DNA from 2 places in the Psychrobacillus sp. FSL K6-1464 genome. Region 1 is predicted to be linked to the other one. Evidence: a T-box and tRNA genes for the amino acid it is inferred to sense, from the RefSeq annotation. Region 1 holds a T-box; the other holds one or more tRNA genes.
What was found. The T-box of region 1 lies ahead of proS (proline--tRNA ligase). A T-box ahead of a tRNA ligase gene usually reads a tRNA of that ligase, here a tRNA-Pro.
Positions count from the first base shown of each region.

Region 2: it has a tRNA-Pro gene. The T-box ahead of proS (proline--tRNA ligase) is inferred to sense a tRNA for this amino acid. The anticodon was not compared.

Region 1 covers NZ_JBBOOP010000001.1:2,845,009-2,860,341, reverse strand. The annotation lists rRNA gene MKX39_RS14575 (16S ribosomal RNA) at 1-1,190, shown strand, start outside; tRNA gene MKX39_RS14570 (tRNA-Ile) at 1,286-1,362, shown strand; tRNA gene MKX39_RS14565 (tRNA-Ala) at 1,380-1,455, shown strand; rRNA gene MKX39_RS14560 (23S ribosomal RNA) at 1,571-4,499, shown strand; rRNA gene rrf (5S ribosomal RNA) at 4,620-4,735, shown strand; tRNA gene MKX39_RS14550 (tRNA-Asn) at 4,744-4,818, shown strand; tRNA gene MKX39_RS14545 (tRNA-Ser) at 4,824-4,915, shown strand; tRNA gene MKX39_RS14540 (tRNA-Glu) at 4,940-5,014, shown strand; tRNA gene MKX39_RS14535 (tRNA-Val) at 5,076-5,151, shown strand; tRNA gene MKX39_RS14530 (tRNA-Met) at 5,187-5,261, shown strand; tRNA gene MKX39_RS14525 (tRNA-Asp) at 5,265-5,340, shown strand; tRNA gene MKX39_RS14520 (tRNA-Phe) at 5,473-5,548, shown strand; tRNA gene MKX39_RS14515 (tRNA-Thr) at 5,558-5,633, shown strand; tRNA gene MKX39_RS14510 (tRNA-Tyr) at 5,640-5,723, shown strand; tRNA gene MKX39_RS14505 (tRNA-Trp) at 5,730-5,803, shown strand; tRNA gene MKX39_RS14500 (tRNA-His) at 5,831-5,906, shown strand; tRNA gene MKX39_RS14495 (tRNA-His) at 5,941-6,016, shown strand; tRNA gene MKX39_RS14490 (tRNA-Gln) at 6,018-6,089, shown strand; tRNA gene MKX39_RS14485 (tRNA-Gly) at 6,093-6,167, shown strand; tRNA gene MKX39_RS14480 (tRNA-Cys) at 6,178-6,251, shown strand; tRNA gene MKX39_RS14475 (tRNA-Leu) at 6,292-6,374, shown strand; gene MKX39_RS14470 (MBL fold metallo-hydrolase) at 6,645-7,493, opposite strand; gene MKX39_RS14465 (alpha/beta fold hydrolase) at 7,807-8,589, opposite strand; T-box leader at 8,816-9,030, shown strand; gene proS (proline--tRNA ligase) at 9,080-10,519, shown strand; gene MKX39_RS14455 (TerD family protein) at 10,581-11,207, opposite strand; gene MKX39_RS14450 (ATP-grasp domain-containing protein) at 11,247-12,305, opposite strand; gene MKX39_RS14445 (B3/B4 domain-containing protein) at 12,305-13,000, opposite strand; gene queG (tRNA epoxyqueuosine(34) reductase QueG) at 13,057-14,196, shown strand; gene trmL (tRNA (uridine(34)/cytosine(34)/5-carboxymethylaminomethyluridine(34)-2'-O)-methyltransferase TrmL) at 14,209-14,682, shown strand; gene MKX39_RS14430 (hypothetical protein) at 15,013-15,195, shown strand; gene MKX39_RS14425 (aldo/keto reductase) at 15,235-15,333, shown strand, end outside.
Region 2 covers NZ_JBBOOP010000001.1:91,853-107,185, forward strand. The annotation lists rRNA gene MKX39_RS00440 (23S ribosomal RNA) at 1-2,516, shown strand, start outside; rRNA gene rrf (5S ribosomal RNA) at 2,637-2,752, shown strand; tRNA gene MKX39_RS00450 (tRNA-Val) at 2,777-2,852, shown strand; tRNA gene MKX39_RS00455 (tRNA-Thr) at 2,866-2,941, shown strand; tRNA gene MKX39_RS00460 (tRNA-Lys) at 2,950-3,022, shown strand; tRNA gene MKX39_RS00465 (tRNA-Leu) at 3,051-3,135, shown strand; tRNA gene MKX39_RS00470 (tRNA-Gly) at 3,153-3,227, shown strand; tRNA gene MKX39_RS00475 (tRNA-Leu) at 3,243-3,331, shown strand; tRNA gene MKX39_RS00480 (tRNA-Arg) at 3,347-3,423, shown strand; tRNA gene MKX39_RS00485 (tRNA-Pro) at 3,429-3,505, shown strand; tRNA gene MKX39_RS00490 (tRNA-Ala) at 3,518-3,593, shown strand; rRNA gene MKX39_RS00495 (16S ribosomal RNA) at 3,773-5,326, shown strand; tRNA gene MKX39_RS00500 (tRNA-Ile) at 5,421-5,497, shown strand; tRNA gene MKX39_RS00505 (tRNA-Ala) at 5,515-5,590, shown strand; rRNA gene MKX39_RS00510 (23S ribosomal RNA) at 5,706-8,634, shown strand; rRNA gene rrf (5S ribosomal RNA) at 8,755-8,870, shown strand; gene MKX39_RS00520 (GNAT family N-acetyltransferase) at 9,079-9,636, opposite strand; gene MKX39_RS00525 (response regulator transcription factor) at 10,003-10,677, shown strand; gene MKX39_RS00530 (sensor histidine kinase) at 10,674-12,053, shown strand; gene MKX39_RS00535 (MMPL family transporter) at 12,128-14,098, shown strand; gene MKX39_RS00540 (hypothetical protein) at 14,101-14,490, shown strand; gene MKX39_RS00545 (EamA family transporter) at 14,505-15,333, opposite strand, start outside.

The sequences.
Region 1 (15,333 bases):
GTAGGGAATCTTCCACAATGGACGAAAGTCTGATGGAGCAATGCCGCGTGAGTGAAGAAGGTTTTCGGATCGTAAAACTCTGTTGTGAGGGAAGAACAAGTACGAGAGTAACTGCTCGTACCTTGACGGTACCTCATTAGAAAGCCACGGCTAACTACGTGCCAGCAGCCGCGGTAATACGTAGGTGGCAAGCGTTGTCCGGAATTATTGGGCGTAAAGCGCGCGCAGGCGGTCCTTTAAGTCTGATGTGAAATCCCACGGCTCAACCGTGGAAGGTCATTGGAAACTGGGGGACTTGAGTACAGAAGAGGAAAGCGGAATTCCAAGTGTAGCGGTGAAATGCGTAGAGATTTGGAGGAACACCAGTGGCGAAGGCGGCTTTCTGGTCTGTAACTGACGCTGAGGCGCGAAAGCGTGGGGAGCAAACAGGATTAGATACCCTGGTAGTCCACGCCGTAAACGATGAGTGCTAAGTGTTAGGGGGTTTCCGCCCCTTAGTGCTGCAGCTAACGCATTAAGCACTCCGCCTGGGGAGTACGGTCGCAAGACTGAAACTCAAAGGAATTGACGGGGGCCCGCACAAGCGGTGGAGCATGTGGTTTAATTCGAAGCAACGCGAAGAACCTTACCAGGTCTTGACATCCCGCTGACCGGCCTAGAGATAGGCTTTTCCCTTCGGGGACAGCGGTGACAGGTGGTGCATGGTTGTCGTCAGCTCGTGTCGTGAGATGTTGGGTTAAGTCCCGCAACGAGCGCAACCCTTGATCTTAGTTGCCAGCATTTAGTTGGGCACTCTAAGGTGACTGCCGGTGATAAACCGGAGGAAGGTGGGGATGACGTCAAATCATCATGCCCCTTATGACCTGGGCTACACACGTGCTACAATGGACGGTACAGAGGGTCGCAACCCCGCGAGGGTGAGCAAATCCCATAAAACCGTTCTCAGTTCGGATTGTAGGCTGCAACTCGCCTACATGAAGCCGGAATCGCTAGTAATCGTGGATCAGCATGCCACGGTGAATACGTTCCCGGGCCTTGTACACACCGCCCGTCACACCACGAGAGTTTGTAACACCCGAAGTCGGTGGGGTAACCCTTACGGGAGCCAGCCGCCGAAGGTGGGACAGATGATTGGGGTGAAGTCGTAACAAGGTAGCCGTATCGGAAGGTGCGGCTGGATCACCTCCTTTCTAAGGATAATATCGGAATACGAATCTTTATTCGTATCTTAACGTTTTGCAGTTCAGTTTTGAATGTTCATATTTATTATATGGAAATTCAAAGAGGGCCTATAGCTCAGCTGGTTAGAGCGCACGCCTGATAAGCGTGAGGTCGATGGTTCGAGTCCATTTAGGCCCACCATACCCTTTTTAAACCCCGGGGCCTTAGCTCAGCTGGGAGAGCGCCTGCCTTGCACGCAGGAGGTCAGCGGTTCGATCCCGCTAGGCTCCACCAAAGATTATTATTTGTTCTTTGAAAACTGGATAAAACGACATTGAAACAATAAACAACAAGAAATTCTGTTGTGATTATTTACGTAATCACAACGTGTAAGACTTTTTAACTTTTAGGTTAAGTTAATAAGGGCGCACGGTGAATGCCTTGGCACTAGGAGTCGACGAAGGACGGCACTAACACCGATATGCTTCGGGGAGCTGTAAGTGAGCTTTGATCCGGAGATTTCCGAATGGGGAAACCCACTGTTCGTAATGGAGCAGTACATTTGCGTGAATACATAGCGCATCTGAGACACACCCAGGGAACTGAAACATCTAAGTACCTGGAGGAAGAGAAAGAAAATTCGATTCCCTGAGTAGCGGCGAGCGAAACGGGAATAGCCCAAACCAAAAGGCTTGCCTTTTGGGGTTGTAGGACACTCTACATAGAGTTACAAAGGAATGAGTTAGACGAAGCGATCTGGAAAGGTCCGCAGGATAGGGTAAAAGCCCCGTAGTCTAAAATTCATTCTCTCTTGAGTGTATCCTGAGTACGGCGGAACACGTGAAATTCCGTCGGAATCTGGGAGGACCATCTCCCAAGGCTAAATACTACCTAGTGACCGATAGTGAACCAGTACCGTGAGGGAAAGGTGAAAAGCACCCCGGAAGGGGAGTGAAATAGATCCTGAAACCGTGTGCCTACAAGTAGTTAGAGCCCGTTAATGGGTGATAGCGTGCCTTTTGTAGAATGAACCGGCGAGTTACGATCCCATGCAAGGTTAAGTCGAGAAGACGGAGCCGCAGCGAAAGCGAGTCTGAATAGGGCGAATGAGTATGTGGTCGTAGACCCGAAACCAGGTGATCTACCCATGTCCAGGATGAAGGTAAGGTAACACTTACTGGAGGTCCGAACCCACGCACGTTGAAAAGTGCGGGGATGAGGTGTGGGTAGCGGAGAAATTCCAATCGAACCTGGAGATAGCTGGTTCTCTCCGAAATAGCTTTAGGGCTAGCCTCAAACGTTAGAATCTTGGAGGTAGAGCACTGTTTGGACTAGGGGCCCATCCCGGGTTACCGAATTCAGACAAACTCCGAATGCCAATGATTTATGTTTGGGAGTCAGACTGCGAGTGATAAGATCCGTAGTCAAGAGGGAAACAGCCCAGACCACCAGCTAAGGTCCCAAAGTATTTGTTAAGTGGAAAAGGATGTGGCGTTGCTTAGACAACCAGGATGTTGGCTTAGAAGCAGCCATCATTTAAAGAGTGCGTAATAGCTCACTGGTCGAGTGACGCTGCGCCGAAAATGTATCGGGGCTAAACAAATCACCGAAGCTGTGGATTGATACCTTTGGTATCAGTGGTAGGAGAGCGTTCTAAGGGCGTTGAAGTCAGACCGGAAGGACTGGTGGAGCGCTTAGAAGTGAGAATGCCGGTATGAGTAGCGAAAGACGGGTGAGAATCCCGTCCACCGTATGACTAAGGTTTCCTGAGGAAGGCTCGTCCGCTCAGGGTTAGTCGGGACCTAAGCCGAGGCCGATAGGCGTAGGCGATGGATAACAGGTTGATATTCCTGTACCACCAAACCACCGTTTGAGTAATGGGGGGACGCAGAAGGATAGGGTAAGCATGCTGTTGGTTATGCATGTCCAAGCAGTAAGGTGTGAATGTAGGCAAATCCGCATTCTTTAACATTGAGCTGTGATGGCGAGGACGTATGTCTAGAGTTCCTGATTTCACACTGCCAAGAAAAGCCTCTAGCGAGGTGAAAGGTGCCCGTACCGCAAACCGACACAGGTAGTCGAGGAGAGAATCCTAAGGTGAGCGAGAGAACTCTCGTTAAGGAACTCGGCAAAATGACCCCGTAACTTCGGGAGAAGGGGTGCTCTTTTGGGTTCATAGCCTAGAAGAGCCGCAGTGAATAGGCCCAGGCGACTGTTTAGCAAAAACACAGGTCTATGCAAAACCGTAAGGTGAAGTATATGGGCTGACGCCTGCCCGGTGCTGGAAGGTTAAGAGGAGTGCTTAGCGCAAGCGAAGGTGCGAATTGAAGCCCCAGTAAACGGCGGCCGTAACTATAACGGTCCTAAGGTAGCGAAATTCCTTGTCGGGTAAGTTCCGACCCGCACGAAAGGCGTAACGATCTGGGCACTGTCTCAACGAGAGACTCGGTGAAATTATAGTACCTGTGAAGATGCAGGTTACCCGCGACAGGACGGAAAGACCCCGTGGAGCTTTACTATAGCTTGATATTGAATTTTGGTGCAACTTGTACAGGATAGGCAGGAGCCTTAGAGCCCGGAGCGCCAGCTTCGGAGGAGGCGTCGGTGGGATACTGCCCTGGTTGTATTGAAATTCTAACCCATACCCGTAACCCGGGTAGGAGACAGTGTCAGGCGGGTAGTTTGACTGGGGCGGTCGCCTCCTAAAGTGTAACGGAGGCGCCCAAAGGTTCCCTCAGAATGGTTGGAAATCATTCGAAGAGTGTAAAGGCAGAAGGGAGCTTGACTGCGAGACCTACAAGTCGAGCAGGGTCGAAAGACGGGCTTAGTGATCCGGTGGTTCCGCATGGAAGGGCCATCGCTCAACGGATAAAAGCTACCCCGGGGATAACAGGCTTATCTCCCCCAAGAGTCCACATCGACGGGGAGGTTTGGCACCTCGATGTCGGCTCATCGCATCCTGGGGCTGTAGTCGGTCCCAAGGGTTGGGCTGTTCGCCCATTAAAGCGGTACGCGAGCTGGGTTCAGAACGTCGTGAGACAGTTCGGTCCCTATCCGTCGTGGGCGTAGGAAATTTGAGAGGAGCTGTCCTTAGTACGAGAGGACCGGGATGGACACACCGCTGGTGTACCAGTTGTTCTGCCAAGAGCATCGCTGGGTAGCTATGTGTGGACGGGATAAGTGCTGAAAGCATCTAAGCACGAAGCCCCCCTCAAGATGAGATTTCCCATTACGCAAGTAAGTAAGATCCCTCAAAGACGATGAGGTAGATAGGTTCGGGGTGGAAGCGTGGCGACACGTGCAGCTGACGAATACTAATCGATCGAGGACTTAACCAAATTTTGTTTAACGTAACAATGTCGTTTATCCAGTTTTGAAAGTACAAAAAAAATATAAAAAAAAGCTTGAATTATTTTCTAGTTTTGTTATACTAAGTATTGTCTTTCAAATTAATAAGGTCTAGTGATGATGGCGAAGAGGTCACACCCGTTCCCATACCGAACACGGAAGTTAAGCTCTTCAGCGCCGATGGTAGTTGGGGGTCTCCCCCTGTGAGAGTAGGACGTTGCTAGGCTGTATTATTCCGAAGTAGCTCAGTGGTAGAGCAATCGACTGTTAATCGATTGGTCGTAGGTTCGAGTCCTACCTTCGGAGCCATTTTAGGAGAGCTGTCCGAGTGGCCGAAGGAGCACGATTGGAAATCGTGTAGGCGGGTTAAACTGTCTCAAGGGTTCAAATCCCTTGCTCTCCGCCAGATTAGTTTTCTACATAAAAGTATGGCCCCTTGGTCAAGCGGTTAAGACACCGCCCTTTCACGGCGGTAACACGGGTTCGAATCCCGTAGGGGTCACCATTTATTAAATTGAACGAATGAAGTTGACGCAGAGATGCGAAGATTATCGTAATTTTACCCAGGAGGATTAGCTCAGCTGGGAGAGCATCTGCCTTACAAGCAGAGGGTCGGCGGTTCGAGCCCGTCATCCTCCACCATTTCTTTTGAAACAAATTAGCAATTATAGTATTGTCGCGGGGTGGAGCAGTGGTAGCTCGTCGGGCTCATAACCCGAAGGTCGCAGGTTCAAATCCTGTCCCCGCAACCAAATGGTCCCGTGGTGTAGCGGTTAACATGCCTGCCTGTCACGCAGGAGATCGCCGGTTCGATCCCGGTCGGGACCGCCATTTTTTAAAAGATTGGTGATAAGCAAGAAGGTCGAGGAAGCGATTGAGTGATGGAAGAAACGTACTAAAGTACGTGACTAACTGAACGAATGAAGCTGACAAAGAGATTCGCAGCTTAGCACAATCAAATTTGGCTCAGTAGCTCAGTCGGTAGAGCAAAGGACTGAAAATCCTTGTGTCGGCGGTTCGATTCCGTCCTGAGCCACCATATTTATAAGCCGGAATAGCTCAACTGGTAGAGCAACTGACTTGTAATCAGTAGGTTGAGGGTTCAAGTCCTTTTTCCGGCACCATACACTGGTGGGGTAGCGAAGTGGCTAAACGCGGCGGACTGTAAATCCGCTCCTTCGGGTTCGGCGGTTCGAATCCGTCCCCCACCACCAGTTTTTAGGGGCATAGTTTAACGGTAGAATAGAGGTCTCCAAAACCTTTGATGTGGGTTCGATTCCTACTGCCCCTGCCAATTTTTTTTAGTTAGCTTTGAATAATGGCGGTTGTGGCGAAGTGGTTAACGCATCGGATTGTGATTCCGACATTCGGGGGTTCAATTCCCCTCAGTCGCCCCATATTCCTTAGTAGTTAGCTCTTTTTTTATTTGTGGCGGTTGTGGCGAAGTGGTTAACGCACCGGATTGTGATTCCGGCATTCGGGGGTTCAATTCCCCTCAGTCGCCCCATTGGGGTATAGCCAAGCGGTAAGGCAATGGATTTTGATTCCATCATGCCCTGGTTCGAATCCAGGTACCCCAGTTTGCGGAAGTAGTTCAGTGGTAGAACACCACCTTGCCAAGGTGGGGGTCGCGAGTTCGAACCTCGTCTTCCGCTCCAATTACTTTACGGCGGCATAGCCAAGTGGTAAGGCACAGGTCTGCAACACCTTTATCACCGGTTCAAATCCGGTTGCCGCCTCCAATTTTTAAAAATGATTTAATAACTGCCTAGTATTTATTTTGCCGGTGTGGCGGAATTGGCAGACGCGCGGGACTCAAAATCCCGTATCCTCTGGATGTGCCGGTTCGACCCCGGCCACCGGTATAAAAGCAAAGAACCCTTGATATTTCAAGGGTTCTTTTTTTGGGAAAATGTAGATAACATAGTTGTACTATAAATAGAAAAAGAAATTACTCACGGTTTCAATAGTAGTAAGAATAAGCCCAAGAGAAATCACCTCTTGGGCTTTATATGTTTATGAACTAACACAAAGCTTTTGATCATTTAGTGTGTTCCTACAATAGTTAGGAATCAACATGGCAAACTCCGTACTCCTTTGGAATTTAGTGCAATTCTCTTTAGCAACGATACATGTTACGCAAAACCATTTACAAAGTACTCGATTATTTCTAAATCGTCTTCCGTCACGTCACGGTCAAAAAGAGAGGACATCTCTTCTACAATTGCCTCTATTTTTCCTTTATGTTTATTTGTTAATTCTGCACTTGTCTTTAATAATGATACAAAGGAAGTAAATTCATCCTTTGTTAAAGGTGCTGGATGATGAGATAGGAAGAAGATTTCTGCGTCATAGCCTTCAATTTTCTCCAAAAGCTTATACATCTTTTCAATGGTATAATGCCACTTTTCTGCGTACATATTTGCATAGAGACAGTCACCAAGAAATAATGTCTTTTCCTCTGCTATATAAATGAGATTCGAATCAGGTGAATGATCTCCACCAACATGTTCAATGATACAGGTAACCCCACCTATATTAAGTTTGATTTGCTTGTCAAAAATGATAGTGGGATCTGGTATGATAACTTCTCGCATACTTCCTAGCTCTAGCTTTATCGCATCTGCACAAAAAGGAATTTCAATCCCTGCTTCGACACGTCCATCCAACTCCTTATCTTCCCATGATAGCTTTTGAAGTTCTTTTACTTTGTTATAGGTCATGGAATTGGCAACTGAAGGAACATCCATTTCACGTAAGCCAAATACATGATCCCAATGCCAATGTGTGAGAGCCAGAATATCCCCTGTGAGATGATAGGAAGCTAATTGCTCTTTAAAGTATTTAGCATGATTAGAAGAATTACCAGCATCAATCAGTAGAGTCTGTTTGTCCCCTACAATAGCAGCTAATATCGGTCGATCTGTCTTTTGATATGGAGGCAGGTAAAAGAGTCGATCGGAAAGTTTTTTCAATGTTTGCATGAACTCGTACTCCTTAGATATGTTTGTAACGTTCATTATATACTACTGTTACAGGTGATGAGAAATAAAACTAGAAGTGTAATTGAACTTTGCATTTCGGGAGGGGATACAAAGTTGTTAAATCTAGTTGCATATAAGTTTGCTCGTGCAAACATGTAAAATTTATTATTGTTTGATAAAGATCCACTTTCATTTAATTTTTTAAACTATATATGTACTTTAGTAAGTGAGACTCTTAAAGGTAGAGTTTGAAAAGATTCACAAGATAGCTTATTAAGCCCTCCCGTGAACCAATTCTAATAGTAAGTAAAACCTATCCAACAAACTGTTTGATTAGCTCGTTAAATTTTTCTCGTTCTTCCCAGAAAAGCCCATGTCCGCTATAGTGAAATGGAACGAGATGCGAATTTTTTATGGCTTCGTTAAGCTCTTGAGCTTGTTTAAATGGCACAAGCTTGTCATGCACACCATGAACGATTAATGTAGGAACTGTTATTTTAGGAAGATCAGTATCAAGCTTTTCATCTCTTAAAGTGTTGATAATTGCTGCAGTGGACCATCCAGCTGCCTGTAGTCCTAATCCATTAAACCAATTAGAGAATGGGGCAGAAATATATTGAAAGAAAAAAGTATCTGTTACACCTTGCATCATTTTAGGTCGGTCGTTTAATGTTTCTGTAAGAAGTCGGTTCGCTGTTTCTTGTGTAAATCCAGTTGGAGCAGCGGCGTCTATTAGAATCAGTCTCGATAATCCGTAAGCATTGTGACGAGTCGCATATCGTATAGCGATTGCTCCTCCTGTAGAATGGCCAGCTAGAGTAAAGTTGGTTAACTGGAGTGATTTAACTACTGCATGGATGTCATCTGCTAGTCTGTCAAAGTTGTAACCATGGATTGGTCTATCTGACTTTCCAAAACCTCTCCAGTCAATACCTATACAGCGGTAACCCATTGATGGGAGAACATCATACTGATATTCGAATTGTTCATGGTTTAAAGGCCAACCATGTAAAAATACAATTGTCTTGCTTGCACTAGGATTAATATCCTCTACAAATAAATTAACACCTTGTTCTACGTTTACAAAGTAACCCACGCCAATTCCTCCATGAAAAAGTTTTATAGGTTAAGATACTCGAAAGTGTTTAAATGGGTGAATCGCAAGATACTAACCGCAAATCGCAAATTAGAATTTTTTAATCGCAAGTTCGCCTAAGATAATCGCAAGTTCCAAGGCTTGCTCTTTTATAAAAAAACATAAAATTATTAGCAGAGCTTTATTCACATTGTATTAAAGTAGGATATTTGGTATATTATTAGTAATACAATCTACGAAGTGACCAAGTAAATGAGAATTGTGAAACAGAAAGTATAGCCAATGCTGAAAGCTATACCACCGCTTCTTATTGAAACCTATCACGGAGATGTTATGTAAACATAACCGACTCGTTTTCGTTAACAAACGTTTAGAGGGCTTAAAATTTTAAAGCTAAACTAAGGTGGTACCACGTCTATTCAGCACAGAGACGTCCTTTTACGAGGATGACTTTGTGCTTTTTTCATTGATGTAAATAGGAGGAATATAAATGACAAATCAACAGCAAAACGATTTTACTAAATGGTATATTGACACGATTCAGAAGGCAGATTTAATGGATTACACACCAGTTCGTGGGTGTATTGCTTTTAAACCAGATGGCTTTGAAATTTGGGAGCATATTCAAGATGAGATGAACAGACGTTTTAAAGAAACAGGTCACCGTAATGCTTATTTCCCAATGCTAATTCCTGAGTCTTTTTTCCAAAAAGAAAAGGATCATATTGAAGGGTTTGCGCCAGAATTACCATGGGTTACTGAGGCAGCTGGTGAAAAATTAGAAGAGCGTTTAGCATTACGCCCAACATCAGAAACAATGATTGGTCATTTGTATTCGAATTGGATTAAGAGTTATCGTGATCTGCCAGTTCTTATTAACCAATGGGCTAACGTTTTTCGTTGGGAAAAGAAAACACTTCCGTTTATCCGTACTTCTGAATTTTTATGGCAAGAAGGACATACAGCACACGTAGACGAGGAAGAGGCACGTCAGGAAACAATGCAGATGCTTAACATCTATAAAGAGGTTGTAGAGGAGCTTTTAGCAATTCCAGTATATGATGGTCAAAAAACACCTTCCGAACGTTTTGCAGGAGCTGTAGATACCTATTCTATCGAAGCTATGATGAAAGACGGAAAAGCAGTTCAAGCTGGGACTTCTCATTACCTTGGAACAAAATTTGCGGAAGCATTTGATATCAAATACTTAAACAAAGAAAACAAGCATCAGCATGTGCATACAACATCTTGGGGAACATCTACTCGTTTAATCGGTTCAGTTATTATGGTACATGGTGATGAACAGGGTCTTGTATTACCTCCACGTGTTGCACCAACTCAAGTAGTGCTAATTCCTGTGGGTCCTTGGAAGAAGAACCCTGCAATTATGGAGAAACTAGATGAGCTATATGCAGCATTGAAAGCAAAAGGTATCCGTGTTCGTCTTGATGATTCAGATCAATCTCCTGGTTATAAATTCAATGAATGGGAGCTAAAAGGTGTACCGGTTCGTATTGAATTAGGACCTCGTGATTTAGAGAACAATCAAGCGTTGATCAAAGTACGTGACCTGACAGAAAAAGAATCAGTAGAAATTGCTGTTATAGTAGAACGTATTGAAGAAGAGTTAACTACTATGCAAACACGTTTACTGGAGAAAGCTCGTGCATTCCGTGATGAGAATTCCCATACAAATGTAGATTCTCTAGAGCAGTTAAAACAACATCTTACGGATTCAACGGAAAATGGCACAATTCCTGGATGGATTCTTGCAGGATGGTGTGGGGAGGATGCTTGTGAAGAGAATGTGAAGAATGAAACGAAATTTACGACTCGTAATATTCCATTCAACCCACCAGCTGAAAAAGCAACATGTATTAACTGTGGGAAGGATTCGAAACATACTGTATGGTTCGGTCGTGCCTACTAAAAAATAGTAGTGATTAAAAAAAACAACCCTAAGTGGTTGTTTTTTTTGATGACGAAACATATTATTTTGATCCTGCTACCCAATTCATACCCCAGTTATACGCATGATCCATCTCTTTATGACCCTTGAAGTATTCTACTAAGCGTTCAATTTTAAATGTCTCATTATTTACATTTTCAATCATTGCGACTGCACACATTATTTGTCCATTACGATGTTCATCTAGCTTCACTTCAATAGCTGGGCCAGCCGGATATGTTAATGTAACAACTCCATCTGCTTCTGCCCAATTGGCTACCCCTTGATAGATAAATGAATACACCAAAATTCTTTTTATATCTGTTATTTTATTTCCGTTAATTCTCAGGTTTTCTCCTCCTGATAGGGAACCAGTACGATCATCACCATCGAGTTCCATATAGGGTGCTTGCTTTAGTGTGCCAAAAGCGTTACCTAAAGCTTGTACGCAGCCTTTTTCGCCGTTATTTAATTCATATAAGCAACCTAGGTCTAAGTCTACACCTTTAGGTTTTCCACCGAGTAGGGAAGAAAGGAATCCAGTAGATTTTGCTTTAACTTGTTGATCCCATTGGAGATTTACTAAAATTTCTCCGATATTATTGTTGTTTTTAGTAAGATTAATGGACTGTCCCTTTTTCTTAAGCTCAATCTTGTTCAAATTTACCATCAATAATCACTCCTTTTCTAATTTCACCATTTTGTCTACTTAAACTAAAACCGAAGAATCTTCTGAAGATAGGATTACTGGCTGTTCTATGTGTGTTGCTTTCAAACCAAATTTAGGATAAAGAGGCTCCAACTGATTACCTAGCAATAATTTAATAGCATAGTAGGGGAAATTGATATCTGCTAGACAGCTGATGTGCAATCCACCACTCATGCGGGGATTAATCTCTAGTAGCTTAGGAATACCGTCTTTGTATTTAACTTGGATATTAAATACATAAGGAATTTTATATTGTATTGCCATTTTCTCTGCGATTTCGATTAAATCTTTGTTGTATTCAATTTCTCGAATACGTCCATTTCCTTTTTTCCTAGGTATTGCGGTAAGTAGTGTTCCGTCTGCATCAGCTAAACAGTCGATACTATACTCATAGCCATCCAAATATTCCAAAACCATTAAGTCCGGGAAATGCTCCTGCGTTTGTAAGATTCTAAGAGCAGTTTCATATGAAATTTTTTGAGAAGAAGCAGTATTGAATATAAAAGGAATCGTATCTGCATCATTATCAATAATTCGGAATCCGCTTGCTCCTTCTCCAATGACAGGTTTAATGCATAGTTTCGTATTATCCCTACTTAATTGTTCATAGGCTTCTTTAAATTCCTGCGCATTGTTAACAATTTGATAGGATGGAATAGTAACGATAAAGTTACCTTCCTTTTCTTGGTTTTGTAAAGATAGATACATCGCTGCTTTGTTATCAACCATGGCCATTAAATCACCATCCGGACAAACCAACACTGACACACCGATGTCTTCGAACTTTTCTAAGTGCCGAGATATAAGCACGTTTTCTTTTCGTGGAACAAATATATGAATCTGATTTTGTATACAATAGTCTAAGCAAAACTGTATATAATCCTCACCCTCAATATCTGGCTCTGTACTAAACACATCACAATAATTGAAATATACAGTGTCAGAATTAGGATGTGTTCCATGAATGATAAATTCTTGTTGATCGGGATTATGACGTATCAACTCCATGTAGTGTGAAACAGTTGAAAACCATCTATTAAACCAAATATTGAGGACCATTATAATTCTCCTTTGCTCGTATGAAAGTTTGTATTTAAAATATTTGTTTTAAAATCACCACCATGTATTTGAGTAAACATGGAAGCCATAGATTCAAGTAATTTCTTACTTTCCTCTACCTTAAAGGAAGGACGTAGAAATACGATTTGTAATGCTTCTGTAGTATCTTCTGTTACAGCTGTTCGCGCAGAGTCTACAAATGGACTTCCAAATGGCCCTGCCTCATCCTGTAGAGTTATAATATTTTTTAATGTATTATCTCTGCCATTTAACCCGACATAAGTTGTTTTTACGGTTCCAATAGTGATGTTTGTTTCACCTTGAATTTTCGCCACATCATATATACCCATTGGAATTTCATATTGCATAGAGAAGAAGTTGTTTAAATCTACAGCAGAATGCATGGGTGTGATATAATTTTGTTTTGCAATCCTTCTATACATAGCTTCCATTGAAGGGCGATAACGATTAGGATCTGCTCCGAACTTTTTCCAGAGAGCTCTCCATTCTTTAATCCCCGCGAAATCATTTACGGGCTTGTCGTCCATTTCAAAGAAAAGTTGCTCTTGAAATAATTGAAGTCGTCCTTTAAGCATTTGGGGTGAGGAAGTAACAATAATTTTGGTATAATGAATAATGCCTATTTTAAATGAGGGCTCTATTTCAGTAATTGAATCATCCAATTTTACTAACATATCAACCATCCTTACAATTATTTTTCTTAAGTGTAGCATAAGAAAGGAGAACATTTGTGAATATCATTCAGTTTCAAGAAAACCTCATAGATTATGCAGCATCCATTGGAATTGACAAAATTGGATTTACTTCTGTTTCTCCATTTCATGAATTAAAAAATCGATTAATCCGACAGCAGGAGTTAGGGTATGCCTCTGGATTCGAAGAACCTGATATTGAGAAAAGAGTGCATCCTGAAAACTTGTCAGCAGAAGCTAGTAGTATTATATCTATTGCAATTGCGTATCCTTCAAAAATGAAAGATGCCCCTCAAAGTGTGAAAGGTGCAAGACGAGGAATCTTCGCACGCGCATCATGGGGTATAGATTATCATACAGTTTTACGTGAAAAATTAGCACTGTTAGAATTATATATTTTATCGCATATTCCAGATGCTAAATTGCGTTCAATGGTAGATACGGGAGAACTTTCGGATCGTGCCGTAGCAGAGCGCGCCGGAATAGGATGGAGTGCAAAAAACTGCGCTATTATTACTCCTGAGTTTGGTTCTTATGTCTATTTAGGAGAAATGATTACGTCAATTCCTTTTGAGTCTAGTGAGCAGATGGAGGACCAATGTGGTGATTGTCGGTTATGCTTAGATGTTTGTCCAACAGGAGCCTTAATAGAAGGTGGTCAGCTAAATGCCCAACGCTGTATTGCTTTTATAACCCAAACGAAAACAATGGTTCCAGATGAATTTCGAGCAAAAATTGGCAATCGCATATATGGTTGTGATACATGCCAAACAGTTTGTCCAAAAAACAAAGGCAAAGCCAATCTTCACCAAGAATCGTTTAAGCCAGAACCTGAGTTAGTGAAACCTTTGCTACTACCTTTACTTAAAATGACGAATCGCACATTTAAAGAAACATATGGTCATATGTCCGGTGCTTGGCGAGGGAAGAATCCAATTCAGCGAAATGCTATAATTGCATTAGCTCATTTTAAAGAGCAGGCAGCTGTTCCAGCACTGATAGATTTAATGCAACATGATGCTAGACCAGTCATCCGTGGTACAGCAGCGTGGGCAATAGGTAAAATAAATACACAAGAAGGCTTGCTAGCCCTTCAAGAGGCTGAACAAAGTGAACAAGTGGATGAAGTTTTAGAAGAGATTCGAAAAGGGTTAGAATATTATACAGTAGAGAATTAGGAAGTGGAATATTTGAGTATTAATGTTGTTTTATATCAACCAGAAATACCTGCTAATACAGGGAATATAGCTAGAACTTGTGCCGGAACAGATGTTAAATTACATTTAATCCGACCTTTAGGATTCTCAACAGATGATAAGATGCTAAAGCGAGCAGGATTAGATTATTGGGAACATGTAGATATTACTTATTATGATGGTCTCGATGAGTTTTTTGCAGCACATCCATCTGGCGAATACTATTTAATTACAAAGTTTGGGGCTAAGCCACATACTACGTTTGATTTTAGTGATACGGAGAAGGATCATTTCTTTATTTTTGGACGTGAAACAAAAGGGTTGCCAAGAGAGTTTATCGATGCACATCCTGATCGTGCATTGAGAATTCCTATGAATGATAATATTCGTTCGTTAAATTTATCGAATACAGCAGCCATTCTAGTTTACGAGGCATTACGTCAGCAAAACTATCCAAATTTGCACTAAGAAGAGCTAGGTATCATGATTGGGTTCACTAAAAAAACGGACGAGGTCATAAATGACTCGTCCGTTTTAACAATAGATTATTTTTCAGATGCACCTGGTTTGTCATCGTATCCTGCTGTGAAAATTGCCACAAGGAACGAAATACTAACACCAAGAATAAGGATTAGTTTCATATGGAGTGCCTCCTCTATAGTATTCTGCACCTAGTATACCCTAATTTGTTTGAAAAAGAAATATTTCAAAAAAACGAAATTTGACAAAAATCGTTCATTTGAATGTTGCAACCTTTCGAATATTCTACTAACATAAAGAAAAGGAGTGATTTTTGATATGAACGAATTCAAAAATGGTCCAGAGAACGGTTCAATGGCAACAAACATGGAAGAAGTAAAGCAGTTAGGAAAACAGATGGATAGAATGAGAGACAACAAAGAGCTAGAAGAAGATAATCGTGTGTCCGATCCAGCTCAATCCGAAGATACATCTTCCATGAAGAAAAGAGAAAACGACTGAGTAACTCAGTCGTTTTCCTCCTAAGAAAGGATGAGAACAATGGCTTTAAATATACGTTCAACGAAAAAGTTATCAAATGGAATTGAGATGCCTAGATTAGGATTAGGTGTTTATAAAATGACTGAACCTGATATTGCA
Region 2 (15,333 bases), 2.8 Mb from region 1:
CTGAGTACGGCGGAACACGTGAAATTCCGTCGGAATCTGGGAGGACCATCTCCCAAGGCTAAATACTACCTAGTGACCGATAGTGAACCAGTACCGTGAGGGAAAGGTGAAAAGCACCCCGGAAGGGGAGTGAAATAGATCCTGAAACCGTGTGCCTACAAGTAGTTAGAGCCCGTTAATGGGTGATAGCGTGCCTTTTGTAGAATGAACCGGCGAGTTACGATCCCATGCAAGGTTAAGTCGAGAAGACGGAGCCGCAGCGAAAGCGAGTCTGAATAGGGCGAATGAGTATGTGGTCGTAGACCCGAAACCAGGTGATCTACCCATGTCCAGGATGAAGGTAAGGTAACACTTACTGGAGGTCCGAACCCACGCACGTTGAAAAGTGCGGGGATGAGGTGTGGGTAGCGGAGAAATTCCAATCGAACCTGGAGATAGCTGGTTCTCTCCGAAATAGCTTTAGGGCTAGCCTCAAACGTTAGAATCTTGGAGGTAGAGCACTGTTTGGACTAGGGGCCCATCCCGGGTTACCGAATTCAGACAAACTCCGAATGCCAATGATTTATGTTTGGGAGTCAGACTGCGAGTGATAAGATCCGTAGTCAAGAGGGAAACAGCCCAGACCACCAGCTAAGGTCCCAAAGTATTTGTTAAGTGGAAAAGGATGTGGCGTTGCTTAGACAACCAGGATGTTGGCTTAGAAGCAGCCATCATTTAAAGAGTGCGTAATAGCTCACTGGTCGAGTGACGCTGCGCCGAAAATGTATCGGGGCTAAACAAATCACCGAAGCTGTGGATTGATACCTTTGGTATCAGTGGTAGGAGAGCGTTCTAAGGGCGTTGAAGTCAGACCGGAAGGACTGGTGGAGCGCTTAGAAGTGAGAATGCCGGTATGAGTAGCGAAAGACGGGTGAGAATCCCGTCCACCGTATGACTAAGGTTTCCTGAGGAAGGCTCGTCCGCTCAGGGTTAGTCGGGACCTAAGCCGAGGCCGATAGGCGTAGGCGATGGATAACAGGTTGATATTCCTGTACCACCAAACCACCGTTTGAGTAATGGGGGGACGCAGAAGGATAGGGTAAGCATGCTGTTGGTTATGCATGTCCAAGCAGTAAGGTGTGAATGTAGGCAAATCCGCATTCTTTAACATTGAGCTGTGATGGCGAGGACGTATGTCTAGAGTTCCTGATTTCACACTGCCAAGAAAAGCCTCTAGCGAGGTGAAAGGTGCCCGTACCGCAAACCGACACAGGTAGTCGAGGAGAGAATCCTAAGGTGAGCGAGAGAACTCTCGTTAAGGAACTCGGCAAAATGACCCCGTAACTTCGGGAGAAGGGGTGCTCTTTTGGGTTCATAGCCTAGAAGAGCCGCAGTGAATAGGCCCAGGCGACTGTTTAGCAAAAACACAGGTCTATGCAAAACCGTAAGGTGAAGTATATGGGCTGACGCCTGCCCGGTGCTGGAAGGTTAAGAGGAGTGCTTAGCGCAAGCGAAGGTGCGAATTGAAGCCCCAGTAAACGGCGGCCGTAACTATAACGGTCCTAAGGTAGCGAAATTCCTTGTCGGGTAAGTTCCGACCCGCACGAAAGGCGTAACGATCTGGGCACTGTCTCAACGAGAGACTCGGTGAAATTATAGTACCTGTGAAGATGCAGGTTACCCGCGACAGGACGGAAAGACCCCGTGGAGCTTTACTATAGCTTGATATTGAATTTTGGTGCAACTTGTACAGGATAGGCAGGAGCCTTAGAGCCCGGAGCGCCAGCTTCGGAGGAGGCGTCGGTGGGATACTGCCCTGGTTGTATTGAAATTCTAACCCATACCCGTAACCCGGGTAGGAGACAGTGTCAGGCGGGTAGTTTGACTGGGGCGGTCGCCTCCTAAAGTGTAACGGAGGCGCCCAAAGGTTCCCTCAGAATGGTTGGAAATCATTCGAAGAGTGTAAAGGCAGAAGGGAGCTTGACTGCGAGACCTACAAGTCGAGCAGGGTCGAAAGACGGGCTTAGTGATCCGGTGGTTCCGCATGGAAGGGCCATCGCTCAACGGATAAAAGCTACCCCGGGGATAACAGGCTTATCTCCCCCAAGAGTCCACATCGACGGGGAGGTTTGGCACCTCGATGTCGGCTCATCGCATCCTGGGGCTGTAGTCGGTCCCAAGGGTTGGGCTGTTCGCCCATTAAAGCGGTACGCGAGCTGGGTTCAGAACGTCGTGAGACAGTTCGGTCCCTATCCGTCGTGGGCGTAGGAAATTTGAGAGGAGCTGTCCTTAGTACGAGAGGACCGGGATGGACACACCGCTGGTGTACCAGTTGTTCTGCCAAGAGCATCGCTGGGTAGCTATGTGTGGACGGGATAAGTGCTGAAAGCATCTAAGCACGAAGCCCCCCTCAAGATGAGATTTCCCATTACGCAAGTAAGTAAGATCCCTCAAAGACGATGAGGTAGATAGGTTCGGGGTGGAAGCGTGGCGACACGTGCAGCTGACGAATACTAATCGATCGAGGACTTAACCAAATTTGTTTAACGTAACAATGTCGTTTATCCAGTTTTGAAAGAATAAAACTTTTTTAAAATAACTCTTGTATTATTCTACAGAGTTGTTATAATAAAGGATGTCTTTCAAAAGTATTCAAGTCTAGTGACGATAGCGAAGAGGTCACACCCGTTCCCATACCGAACACGGAAGTTAAGCTCTTCAGCGCCGATGGTAGTTGGGGGTTTCCCCCTGTGAGAGTAGGACGTCGCTGGGCTTGCAATAAAATTATATATCCCATGGAGGATTAGCTCAGCTGGGAGAGCATCTGCCTTACAAGCAGAGGGTCGGCGGTTCGAGCCCGTCATCCTCCACCATATATTTACTCCTGCCGGAGTAGCTCAACTGGTAGAGCAACTGACTTGTAATCAGTAGGTTGAGGGTTCAAGTCCTTTCTCCGGCACCACTTTTTTCGAGCCATTAGCTCAGTTGGTAGAGCATCTGACTTTTAATCAGAGGGTCGTAGGTTCGAATCCTACATGGCTCATCACTTTTTATAGTGAATTATATTTTTTGCGGGTGTGGCGGAACTGGCAGACGCACTAGACTTAGGATCTAGCGCCGCAAGGCGTGGGGGTTCGACTCCCTTCACCCGCACCATTTAATTTAATAACCGAGCGGAAGTAGTTCAGTGGTAGAACACCACCTTGCCAAGGTGGGGGTCGCGAGTTCGAACCTCGTCTTCCGCTCCAAAGATTCACTAAAGTGCCGGGGTGGCGGAACTGGCAGACGCACAGGACTTAAAATCCTGCGGTAGGTGACTACCGTACCGGTTCGATTCCGGTCCTCGGCACCACTTTTTTGAAACATTGCGCTCGTAGCTCAATTGGATAGAGCACTTGACTACGAATCAAGAGGTTGCAGGTTCGAGTCCTGCCGAGCGCACCATATAACGGGAAGTAGCTCAGCTTGGTAGAGCACTTGGTTTGGGACCAAGGGGTCGCAGGTTCGAATCCTGTCTTCCCGACCAGTTATTATTTTCGGGGCCTTAGCTCAGCTGGGAGAGCGCCTGCCTTGCACGCAGGAGGTCAGCGGTTCGATCCCGCTAGGCTCCACCATGAACATTGAAAACTGAACATGCAAAACGTTAAGAAACATAGCTTTCAACTAACTTGTTAGGATGATAGCAAAACAATTTTGGACATCATTTAATGATGATGCCAGCAAAACAAAATGAGCTTTTAAACTAGTTCTAATTTGTCCGCTTTCAATGTGCTCTGCATACTGGAAGTGAACTATTATGGAGAGTTTGATCCTGGCTCAGGACGAACGCTGGCGGCATGCCTAATACATGCAAGTCGAGCGAATGACGAAGAAGCTTGCTTCTTCTGATTTAGCGGCGGACGGGTGAGTAACACGTGGGCAACCTGCCCTGTAGATTGGGATAACTCCGGGAAACCGGGGCTAATACCGAATAATCCATTTCCTCACATGGGGAGATGTTAAAAGACGGTTTCGGCTGTCACTACAGGATGGGCCCGCGGCGCATTAGCTAGTTGGTGAGGTAACGGCTCACCAAGGCGACGATGCGTAGCCGACCTGAGAGGGTGATCGGCCACACTGGGACTGAGACACGGCCCAGACTCCTACGGGAGGCAGCAGTAGGGAATCTTCCACAATGGACGAAAGTCTGATGGAGCAATGCCGCGTGAGTGAAGAAGGTTTTCGGATCGTAAAACTCTGTTGTGAGGGAAGAACAAGTATGAGAGTAACTGCTCGTACCTTGACGGTACCTCATTAGAAAGCCACGGCTAACTACGTGCCAGCAGCCGCGGTAATACGTAGGTGGCAAGCGTTGTCCGGAATTATTGGGCGTAAAGCGCGCGCAGGCGGTCCTTTAAGTCTGATGTGAAATCCCACGGCTCAACCGTGGAAGGTCATTGGAAACTGGGGGACTTGAGTACAGAAGAGGAAAGCGGAATTCCAAGTGTAGCGGTGAAATGCGTAGAGATTTGGAGGAACACCAGTGGCGAAGGCGGCTTTCTGGTCTGTAACTGACGCTGAGGCGCGAAAGCGTGGGGAGCAAACAGGATTAGATACCCTGGTAGTCCACGCCGTAAACGATGAGTGCTAAGTGTTAGGGGGTTTCCGCCCCTTAGTGCTGCAGCTAACGCATTAAGCACTCCGCCTGGGGAGTACGGTCGCAAGACTGAAACTCAAAGGAATTGACGGGGGCCCGCACAAGCGGTGGAGCATGTGGTTTAATTCGAAGCAACGCGAAGAACCTTACCAGGTCTTGACATCCCGCTGACCGGCCTAGAGATAGGCTTTTCCCTTCGGGGACAGCGGTGACAGGTGGTGCATGGTTGTCGTCAGCTCGTGTCGTGAGATGTTGGGTTAAGTCCCGCAACGAGCGCAACCCTTGATCTTAGTTGCCAGCATTTAGTTGGGCACTCTAAGGTGACTGCCGGTGATAAACCGGAGGAAGGTGGGGATGACGTCAAATCATCATGCCCCTTATGACCTGGGCTACACACGTGCTACAATGGACGGTACAGAGGGTCGCAACCCCGCGAGGGTGAGCAAATCCCATAAAACCGTTCTCAGTTCGGATTGTAGGCTGCAACTCGCCTACATGAAGCCGGAATCGCTAGTAATCGTGGATCAGCATGCCACGGTGAATACGTTCCCGGGCCTTGTACACACCGCCCGTCACACCACGAGAGTTTGTAACACCCGAAGTCGGTGGGGTAACCCTTACGGGAGCCAGCCGCCGAAGGTGGGACAGATGATTGGGGTGAAGTCGTAACAAGGTAGCCGTATCGGAAGGTGCGGCTGGATCACCTCCTTTCTAAGGATAATATCGGAATACGAATCTTTATTCGTATCTTAACGTTTTGCAGTTCAGTTTTGAATGTTCATATTAATATATGGAAATTCAAAGAGGGCCTATAGCTCAGCTGGTTAGAGCGCACGCCTGATAAGCGTGAGGTCGATGGTTCGAGTCCATTTAGGCCCACCATACCCTTTTTTTGTTTCGGGGCCTTAGCTCAGCTGGGAGAGCGCCTGCCTTGCACGCAGGAGGTCAGCGGTTCGATCCCGCTAGGCTCCACCAAAGATTATAATTTGTTCTTTGAAAACTGGATAAAACGACATTGAAACAATAAACAACAAGAAATTCTGTTGTGATTATTTACGTAATCACGACGTGTAAGACTTTTTAACTTTTAGGTTAAGTTAATAAGGGCGCACGGTGAATGCCTTGGCACTAGGAGTCGACGAAGGACGGCACTAACACCGATATGCTTCGGGGAGCTGTAAGTGAGCTTTGATCCGGAGATTTCCGAATGGGGAAACCCACTGTTCGTAATGGAGCAGTACATTTGCGTGAATACATAGCGCATCTGAGACACACCCAGGGAACTGAAACATCTAAGTACCTGGAGGAAGAGAAAGAAAATTCGATTCCCTGAGTAGCGGCGAGCGAAACGGGAATAGCCCAAACCAAAAGGCTTGCCTTTTGGGGTTGTAGGACACTCTACATAGAGTTACAAAGGAATGAGTTAGACGAAGCGATCTGGAAAGGTCCGCAGGATAGGGTAAAAGCCCCGTAGTCTAAAATTCATTCTCTCTTGAGTGTATCCTGAGTACGGCGGAACACGTGAAATTCCGTCGGAATCTGGGAGGACCATCTCCCAAGGCTAAATACTACCTAGTGACCGATAGTGAACCAGTACCGTGAGGGAAAGGTGAAAAGCACCCCGGAAGGGGAGTGAAATAGATCCTGAAACCGTGTGCCTACAAGTAGTTAGAGCCCGTTAATGGGTGATAGCGTGCCTTTTGTAGAATGAACCGGCGAGTTACGATCCCATGCAAGGTTAAGTCGAGAAGACGGAGCCGCAGCGAAAGCGAGTCTGAATAGGGCGAATGAGTATGTGGTCGTAGACCCGAAACCAGGTGATCTACCCATGTCCAGGATGAAGGTAAGGTAACACTTACTGGAGGTCCGAACCCACGCACGTTGAAAAGTGCGGGGATGAGGTGTGGGTAGCGGAGAAATTCCAATCGAACCTGGAGATAGCTGGTTCTCTCCGAAATAGCTTTAGGGCTAGCCTCAAACGTTAGAATCTTGGAGGTAGAGCACTGTTTGGACTAGGGGCCCATCCCGGGTTACCGAATTCAGACAAACTCCGAATGCCAATGATTTATGTTTGGGAGTCAGACTGCGAGTGATAAGATCCGTAGTCAAGAGGGAAACAGCCCAGACCACCAGCTAAGGTCCCAAAGTATTTGTTAAGTGGAAAAGGATGTGGCGTTGCTTAGACAACCAGGATGTTGGCTTAGAAGCAGCCATCATTTAAAGAGTGCGTAATAGCTCACTGGTCGAGTGACGCTGCGCCGAAAATGTATCGGGGCTAAACAAATCACCGAAGCTGTGGATTGATACCTTTGGTATCAGTGGTAGGAGAGCGTTCTAAGGGCGTTGAAGTCAGACCGGAAGGACTGGTGGAGCGCTTAGAAGTGAGAATGCCGGTATGAGTAGCGAAAGACGGGTGAGAATCCCGTCCACCGTATGACTAAGGTTTCCTGAGGAAGGCTCGTCCGCTCAGGGTTAGTCGGGACCTAAGCCGAGGCCGATAGGCGTAGGCGATGGATAACAGGTTGATATTCCTGTACCACCAAACCACCGTTTGAGTAATGGGGGGACGCAGAAGGATAGGGTAAGCATGCTGTTGGTTATGCATGTCCAAGCAGTAAGGTGTGAATGTAGGCAAATCCGCATTCTTTAACATTGAGCTGTGATGGCGAGGACGTATGTCTAGAGTTCCTGATTTCACACTGCCAAGAAAAGCCTCTAGCGAGGTGAAAGGTGCCCGTACCGCAAACCGACACAGGTAGTCGAGGAGAGAATCCTAAGGTGAGCGAGAGAACTCTCGTTAAGGAACTCGGCAAAATGACCCCGTAACTTCGGGAGAAGGGGTGCTCTTTTGGGTTCATAGCCTAGAAGAGCCGCAGTGAATAGGCCCAGGCGACTGTTTAGCAAAAACACAGGTCTATGCAAAACCGTAAGGTGAAGTATATGGGCTGACGCCTGCCCGGTGCTGGAAGGTTAAGAGGAGTGCTTAGCGCAAGCGAAGGTGCGAATTGAAGCCCCAGTAAACGGCGGCCGTAACTATAACGGTCCTAAGGTAGCGAAATTCCTTGTCGGGTAAGTTCCGACCCGCACGAAAGGCGTAACGATCTGGGCACTGTCTCAACGAGAGACTCGGTGAAATTATAGTACCTGTGAAGATGCAGGTTACCCGCGACAGGACGGAAAGACCCCGTGGAGCTTTACTATAGCTTGATATTGAATTTTGGTGCAACTTGTACAGGATAGGCAGGAGCCTTAGAGCCCGGAGCGCCAGCTTCGGAGGAGGCGTCGGTGGGATACTGCCCTGGTTGTATTGAAATTCTAACCCATACCCGTAACCCGGGTAGGAGACAGTGTCAGGCGGGTAGTTTGACTGGGGCGGTCGCCTCCTAAAGTGTAACGGAGGCGCCCAAAGGTTCCCTCAGAATGGTTGGAAATCATTCGAAGAGTGTAAAGGCAGAAGGGAGCTTGACTGCGAGACCTACAAGTCGAGCAGGGTCGAAAGACGGGCTTAGTGATCCGGTGGTTCCGCATGGAAGGGCCATCGCTCAACGGATAAAAGCTACCCCGGGGATAACAGGCTTATCTCCCCCAAGAGTCCACATCGACGGGGAGGTTTGGCACCTCGATGTCGGCTCATCGCATCCTGGGGCTGTAGTCGGTCCCAAGGGTTGGGCTGTTCGCCCATTAAAGCGGTACGCGAGCTGGGTTCAGAACGTCGTGAGACAGTTCGGTCCCTATCCGTCGTGGGCGTAGGAAATTTGAGAGGAGCTGTCCTTAGTACGAGAGGACCGGGATGGACACACCGCTGGTGTACCAGTTGTTCTGCCAAGAGCATCGCTGGGTAGCTATGTGTGGACGGGATAAGTGCTGAAAGCATCTAAGCACGAAGCCCCCCTCAAGATGAGATTTCCCATTACGCAAGTAAGTAAGATCCCTCAAAGACGATGAGGTAGATAGGTTCGGGGTGGAAGCGTGGCGACACGTGCAGCTGACGAATACTAATCGATCGAGGACTTAACCAAATTTGTTTAACGTAACAATGTCGTTTATCCAGTTTTGAAAGAATAAAACTTTTTTAAAATAACTCTTGTATTATTCTACAGAGTTGTTATAATAAAGGATGTCTTTCAAAAGTATTCAAGTCTAGTGACGATAGCGAAGAGGTCACACCCGTTCCCATACCGAACACGGAAGTTAAGCTCTTCAGCGCCGATGGTAGTTGGGGGTTTCCCCCTGTGAGAGTAGGACGTCGCTGGGCACTAAAAGAAGTCGTTACCGAGTTAAATCGGTAACGACTTCTTTTTACATATTTATGATTTAGTGTGTTTTCAAATTCTTTAACAATAGAATGAATGTTAATCTTAGCTAGTGTTCATGGAATATGTGGGAACCAATACTGTTTGTAATAAAAATGCACACCAAGTGAGTTAGAAATATATCTGCATTCTGGAATTTCAGCGAGATCATTAAAACTCTTCTTTTAAGATAGAGTACATTTTTAAATCTCGATGTTCTCCTTTCACAAATATACCTTTTCTAATTATTCCTTCAAGAGTCATTCCTGCTTTTTCCATTACTCGTGCTGAAGCAATATTTTCTACATCACACCTTGCTTGAACACGAACCAAATCCATTTCTTCAAAGCCAAACTTTACTAATTCCTTTGCTACTTCAGTAGTTAGGCCTTTTCCCCAATAGTCTCTAGAAATAACATATCCGATTTCAGCAATTTTATGATTTGGTTGCCACCAAACAAAATCAATAGTCCCGATAAATTTTCCGTTTTCCTTATATTCGATTCCCCACGGTGACACCTGCTTATTTTCATATTTATTCAATACAAATTCAACAAAACCTTTTGTATCCGCTATTGTTTCATGAGTATTCCAAGTTACATACTTAGATACTTCTTCATCTGAACCGTACAAATACATATCTTCAATATCTTCTTCTGTGACTTTTCTAAGAATAAGGCGTTCTGTTTCTAGGATAGGTAAATCACTATATATTTTCTCAATGTTCATTTAATCCCCTCCATTAATTATAGTCAGAAGTAAAGTAGTAGGTATCATCATCCCATTCTACTATAAAAATCCTTTGTCTTACACATACCCGCAAAAAGTTATCAGCAGTCAGTTCCTCTATAGAAGAAATTTGCCGTCTATCTGCTTTTGTAGCCCGGGACATGGAGGTTGTCTCCAATAATAGCCGGGGTCTCTCTCGTTAGAGTAGGGTACGATGGGCAGTAAAAAGCAATCGTTACTAAGCAAAATGGTAACGGCTTTTTACGTCTATTTTAAAGTACTTCTATATTTTTCTACTAACTACTTGCTGTATTACAATTAAACAGACACAATACGTAGTAACTACATTTATATAGGAGGGTTAAAGTGGCAGTAATATTAGCAGTAGACGATGATATTCATACACTTGAACTAATTTCGATTTATTTATCTCAATCTGGGTACCGTGTTATTAAAGCTGTAAATGGAACAGAGGGATTACATATGTTGGAACGTCAACTTCCAGATCTCGCAATAATTGACGTCATGATGCCTGTTATGGATGGCCTTCAACTAACCAGGTTAATACGAGAACAATACAATATTCCTGTATTGCTTTTAACAGCAAAAGGAAAACTAGAAGATAAAGAAAAAGGATATATTGCTGGGTCAGATGATTATTTAGTAAAACCTTTTGAACCTAAGGAATTGTTATTTCGTATCCGCGCTATTTTAAGAAGGTATGATAAAACAAGCGATGTGAACATCCGCTTTGGTAATATGTTAATCAATCGTAAAAGCTTTGAAGTACTAGTGGGAGAGGAAATTTTAGTTTTACCATTAAAAGAGTTTGAGTTGCTATCTAAGTTGGCTTCTAAACCAAACCAGGTGTTTACTCGAGATCAGTTAATAGAAACAGTATGGGGGATTGATTTTGAAGGAGATGAACAAACATTAAGTGTTCATATAAAAAGGGTAAGAGAGCGACTAACTAAACTAGAAACGTCTGTACAGATTACTACTATCCGTGGCGTGGGTTATAAGTTGGAAGAGTCTATATGATGAAAACTTTATATAGTAAGTTCGTGTGGATGACCCTGTTGATAATGATCGCTAGTGGAACGTTGGGATTTATGGTAGTAAATACGTATTACCACCACAATCTTAAGGAGAAAAATGATGAAAAAAATGTATTAGTTGCAAGATCAATTGTTGAAAGTATTAATATGTCTAATAGTGAGCTGGATCCTCTTCTCCACTCATTAGGCAATACGGGATATCAGTTATACGTCGTAGGCGAAAATGGGTTTAAAAGAGCTTACGGGGGTGAATTTCGAGTTCAGAAGATTGATCAGACAATTGTTGAAAGTGTTTTAAGTGGGGAAACTTATCATGGTATGAGAGAGTTTCCTAAAGAAACTTTTATAACAGGTTATTTTTCAAATGAATTAACTAATACGGTTGGTGTCCCGTTTACCTACGGAGGGGAAAATTATGCTTTATTTCAACGACCGAATATTAAATTCTTATTCAATGAAATTCATCTGTTATTAGGTGGATTAGTGGCGATAATGATTATTTTAAGTGTGATAGCGATGTTGGTAGTGGCTAAAATAATGGTTGTGCCGTTAACTAAATTGACGATAGCAACAAATAAAATAGCTAATGAAGATTTCCAAGCAGAGTTACCGGTATATCAGCGAGATGAAATAGGACAACTAGCAGATAGCGTTCGAAATATGGCCAAGCAACTGGATGCAACTGATCGGTACAAAAAGGAATTCATCTCCAGAGTATCCCATGACTTTCAAACACCACTTTTGAATATACAAGGATATGCTCATTTATTAAAAGAGGGAGATCTAAACCCGATTGATCATTTAAAGTACGTTACAATTATTCAACAAGAATCCAAGCGGCTCTCAAATGTTATGAAGCAGCTACTAGTACTTACTTCATTTGATCAAGCTCACAGCCTTACAAAAAAAGAATTCTTTTCACTAGATATTCAGTTAAAACAAGTCATTCAAAAATTTAGGTGGCTACTGGATGAAAAAGAGATATCTATTAATATAAAGTTAAGACCTGTAATTATATACGGTGATAGTGAAATGCTTGAGTATGTTTGGGAAAATATTATTTCTAATGCTATAAAGTATAATCACTCTCCGGGGGAAATACATATTGCTTTAGAAGAAAGAGAAGAATTTGTAACTGTCACTGTTCAGGACACGGGAAGTGGGAGTAAGCATACTAAATATAACCAATGGACTGAAAGATTTTATAGAGAGGATGAGGCTCGTTCTACTCAGATTGAGGGAAGTGGACTAGGTCTAGCGATTGTTCAGGAAGTTATACAATCACATGAAGGTATTCTTTCTTTTGAAAGTGTTGTACCTCATGGAACCAAAGTAATTATCCAATTAAACAAGCTGTAATTATCTGTTCATCTTCCGTTCACTTTCAACTTGTATAGTACCTCTTATAAGGAAATACAATAGGAGGTACAGTTATGAAAAATAAACGGAACTGGCTAGTTATTATAGTTAGTTGGCTTATAGTGTTAGGATTACTTTCGTTCTTTGCTCCTTCCAGTAAAGAAGTAGCAAGTACATCAAAAAATAGTGGACTTCCAGAAACTTCTTTGTCGATTCAAGCAGATAAAGTTATAAAAGAAAATTTTTCTAGTAATGAAGGAATACCTCTAATCATTGTTTTCGAGAAATACAAGGCTAATACTGAGGAAGAAATCCAAAGTGTATTAGAATTAATGGAACAAAATTACACAAGTATAACGAAGTTTTCTAAAATTCCTTTGGAGCAAAGAGGTTCTTTTGTGTCTGAAGATAAAAAAACATTCTTTGTGCCTTTAATCTTAGAAGGAGAATTAGAAAGCAAAGAGATTCATAAAAAAGTAGAAGAAATAAAGAGTAATGTATCTCACATTATCCCATCTGATTTTAATATTTATTATACTGGACCTGCTGGAATCGCAAGCGATACAATTGAGCTATTTTCAGAAGCAGATGTAGTTTTACTCCTAGCTACAGTAGCGATTATTTTTATCCTACTAATTATTATTTATCGTTCATTCATACTTGCTATTATTCCTTTAATTGGAGCAGGGATAGTGTATGGAGTAGTGGATAGAATTATTGGTCTTACTGGTAAGTTCACATCTATTACGATTGAAAGTCAGGCACTGTCAATTATGACGATCTTGTTGTTTGCCGTGATAACGGATTATTCCCTATTGGTATATGCGAGATATAAAGAAGAGCAAGACATGAAGATAGCACTTACTAAAACGAAAGAAACCATTCTTTATAGTGGTGGAACTATTTTGGTAGGTGTTGCAACACTTGCTTTTGCCCTCTATGAACCATATCGAAATTTTGCTCCAGTGTTTGCGATTGCAATAGTTATTATGTTAATCGCAGGGCTTACATTATTGCCAGCATTGTTTGCAGTAGTAAAAACACCGAAAAAAGGAGAAAAAACAACAAAGATTTGGGAAAATGTCGGATATATTAGTACTAGCAAACCATGGAAAGTAGCAATACCAATTTTGTTACTGCTAGGTATTGGTACGTGGCATGTAACAACAATCTCCTATTCATACGATTTATTGGCATCATTCCCAGAGGAGTTATCTTCTAGAGAAGGCTTTGCGAAACTTGGAGATGCATTTTCCGCTGGGGAAATAGCACCAACAACAATTCTCATAAAGTCAAAAGATGAGAATACGATTGCCAATATTCGAGAGAAGATAGAAGGTAGACCACTAATAAATGAGGTACGACCATCTCCTTCCAAAAGCGATCTATACACACAGTTTTCCATCATTTTAAAAGCAAACCCTTATAGTATGGAGGCTTTGAATGAGGTCGAAACAATAAGGGCTGAATTGAAAGACAGCCAGGTTTTAGTAAGTGGTGAGACAGTGAAACAAGTAGATATCCGAGAGATTAATAATAGAGATACCTTACTTGTAATGGGATTGATGACGTTATTAATCGGATTAATACTAGTCTTTCAATCTCGTTCTATTCGGGCATCCTTGTTGATGATATTCTCTATTTTGTTGTCATTCGGAGCAGCTTTAGGATTTTCCACATGGATTTTTGAGTTATTTTACGGATATATGTCTTTTAGTTATCGAATCCCACTTTACACGTTTGTTTTTTTGGTAGCACTAGGTGTAGATTACTCAATTATGTTAATGAGTAGGTTGAAAGAAGAACGAAAACAGTATGATGAACGAATGGCAATTGCGAAGGCTGTGGAAAAAACAGGTGGTGTTATTTCTTCAGCAGGATTAATACTTGCGGCTACCTTTGCCGTTTTAATATCACAGCCAGTTATAGAGCTTAAACTATTTGGTTTCGCTGTCGCAGTTGGGGTATTGTTGGATACGTTTATCGTTCGACCGTTATTATTACCTGCGTTATTAACAATTACAACGAAAAATAGGGGGAAATGAATATGCAAAAAAGATGGAGTATACGACTAGTTCGAGCAGGAGCATTATTTGGATTATTGGGAGCGTATCTTGGTTCTCATATGGCAGGTGCGGGATCATATGCACTTCGTCCAATTCATGCCCATATATTATTGGTAGGGTGGTTATCATTGTTTGTGTATGGACTATTTTATAAATTATACAAAGTGAAGTTTCCTAAGCTTGTTGCGCTTCACGGGTGGTCAGCTATAATTGGGGCAATTGGTTTAACGGCAGGAATGTACCTACAGTTCATCCAACCGTTCAATATAAACGAAACGTTTGCATTAGTTGCGTATATTATTGGTGGATCTACTTTATTGCTGAGCTTTGCAGTCTTTGTACTCGTGACTTTTACAATTGAAATAGAATAAAAAAAAGCTGGAGGTTATATATTAACCTTCAGCTTTTTGTTTTTTCGATTATCGGCATATGATGGAATACACATTCCCAATAAAATGATCACTATTCCTGCTACTTGTAATATAGAAAGAGCTTCACTTAACACAATAACTGATACGATAACAGCAACTGGCAACTCCATTGCACTTAATATGGAAGAAACCGCACCGCCAACTTTAGGAACTGCAATTACAAAGAAGTAAATTGGGATGATGATACCCATTAATCCAAGAGCTAGTCCATAAAACAATAGTGGTTCTGTAAACAGTTTTCCATTCCACATAATTTCTGGACTTTGGAAGATGGCAATCATAATCATTGCGATAAAAGAGACGAATAATAGACGAGTTGTTGTATTCATACCTTCTACTTGCTTTGTGTTGACATTCATATTTAAGGAAAAAGAAACGGCAGCAGCTAAACCATAAACCCAGCCTCTCCAGTCAATTCCACTTAAGTCGACATCTAGTATTCCTGCAGCTAGAATAGTTCCTATAAATAAGATAATAAGAGAAATAGTTTCTGCTCTAGATGGAAGTCTTTTTCTAATAATACAATCGATTAGTGTTCCAATCCATGTAAATTGGAAAAGCATAACAACTGCAAGAGAGGCAGGTAAGTATATGAGAGACATCCCGTACACAATTCCTGTTGTAGCGGTAAATACACCTGCCAATAAAATAATCTTAAAGCCTCCATTTAAACGAGGCAGTTTTCGTTGTGTTAACAGATATATTAATAATGCTAAAAGAAATCCAACGATATATTGACTAGAAATTGCTTCTGAAGCCGTATAGCCATCTCCAATTGCTAGT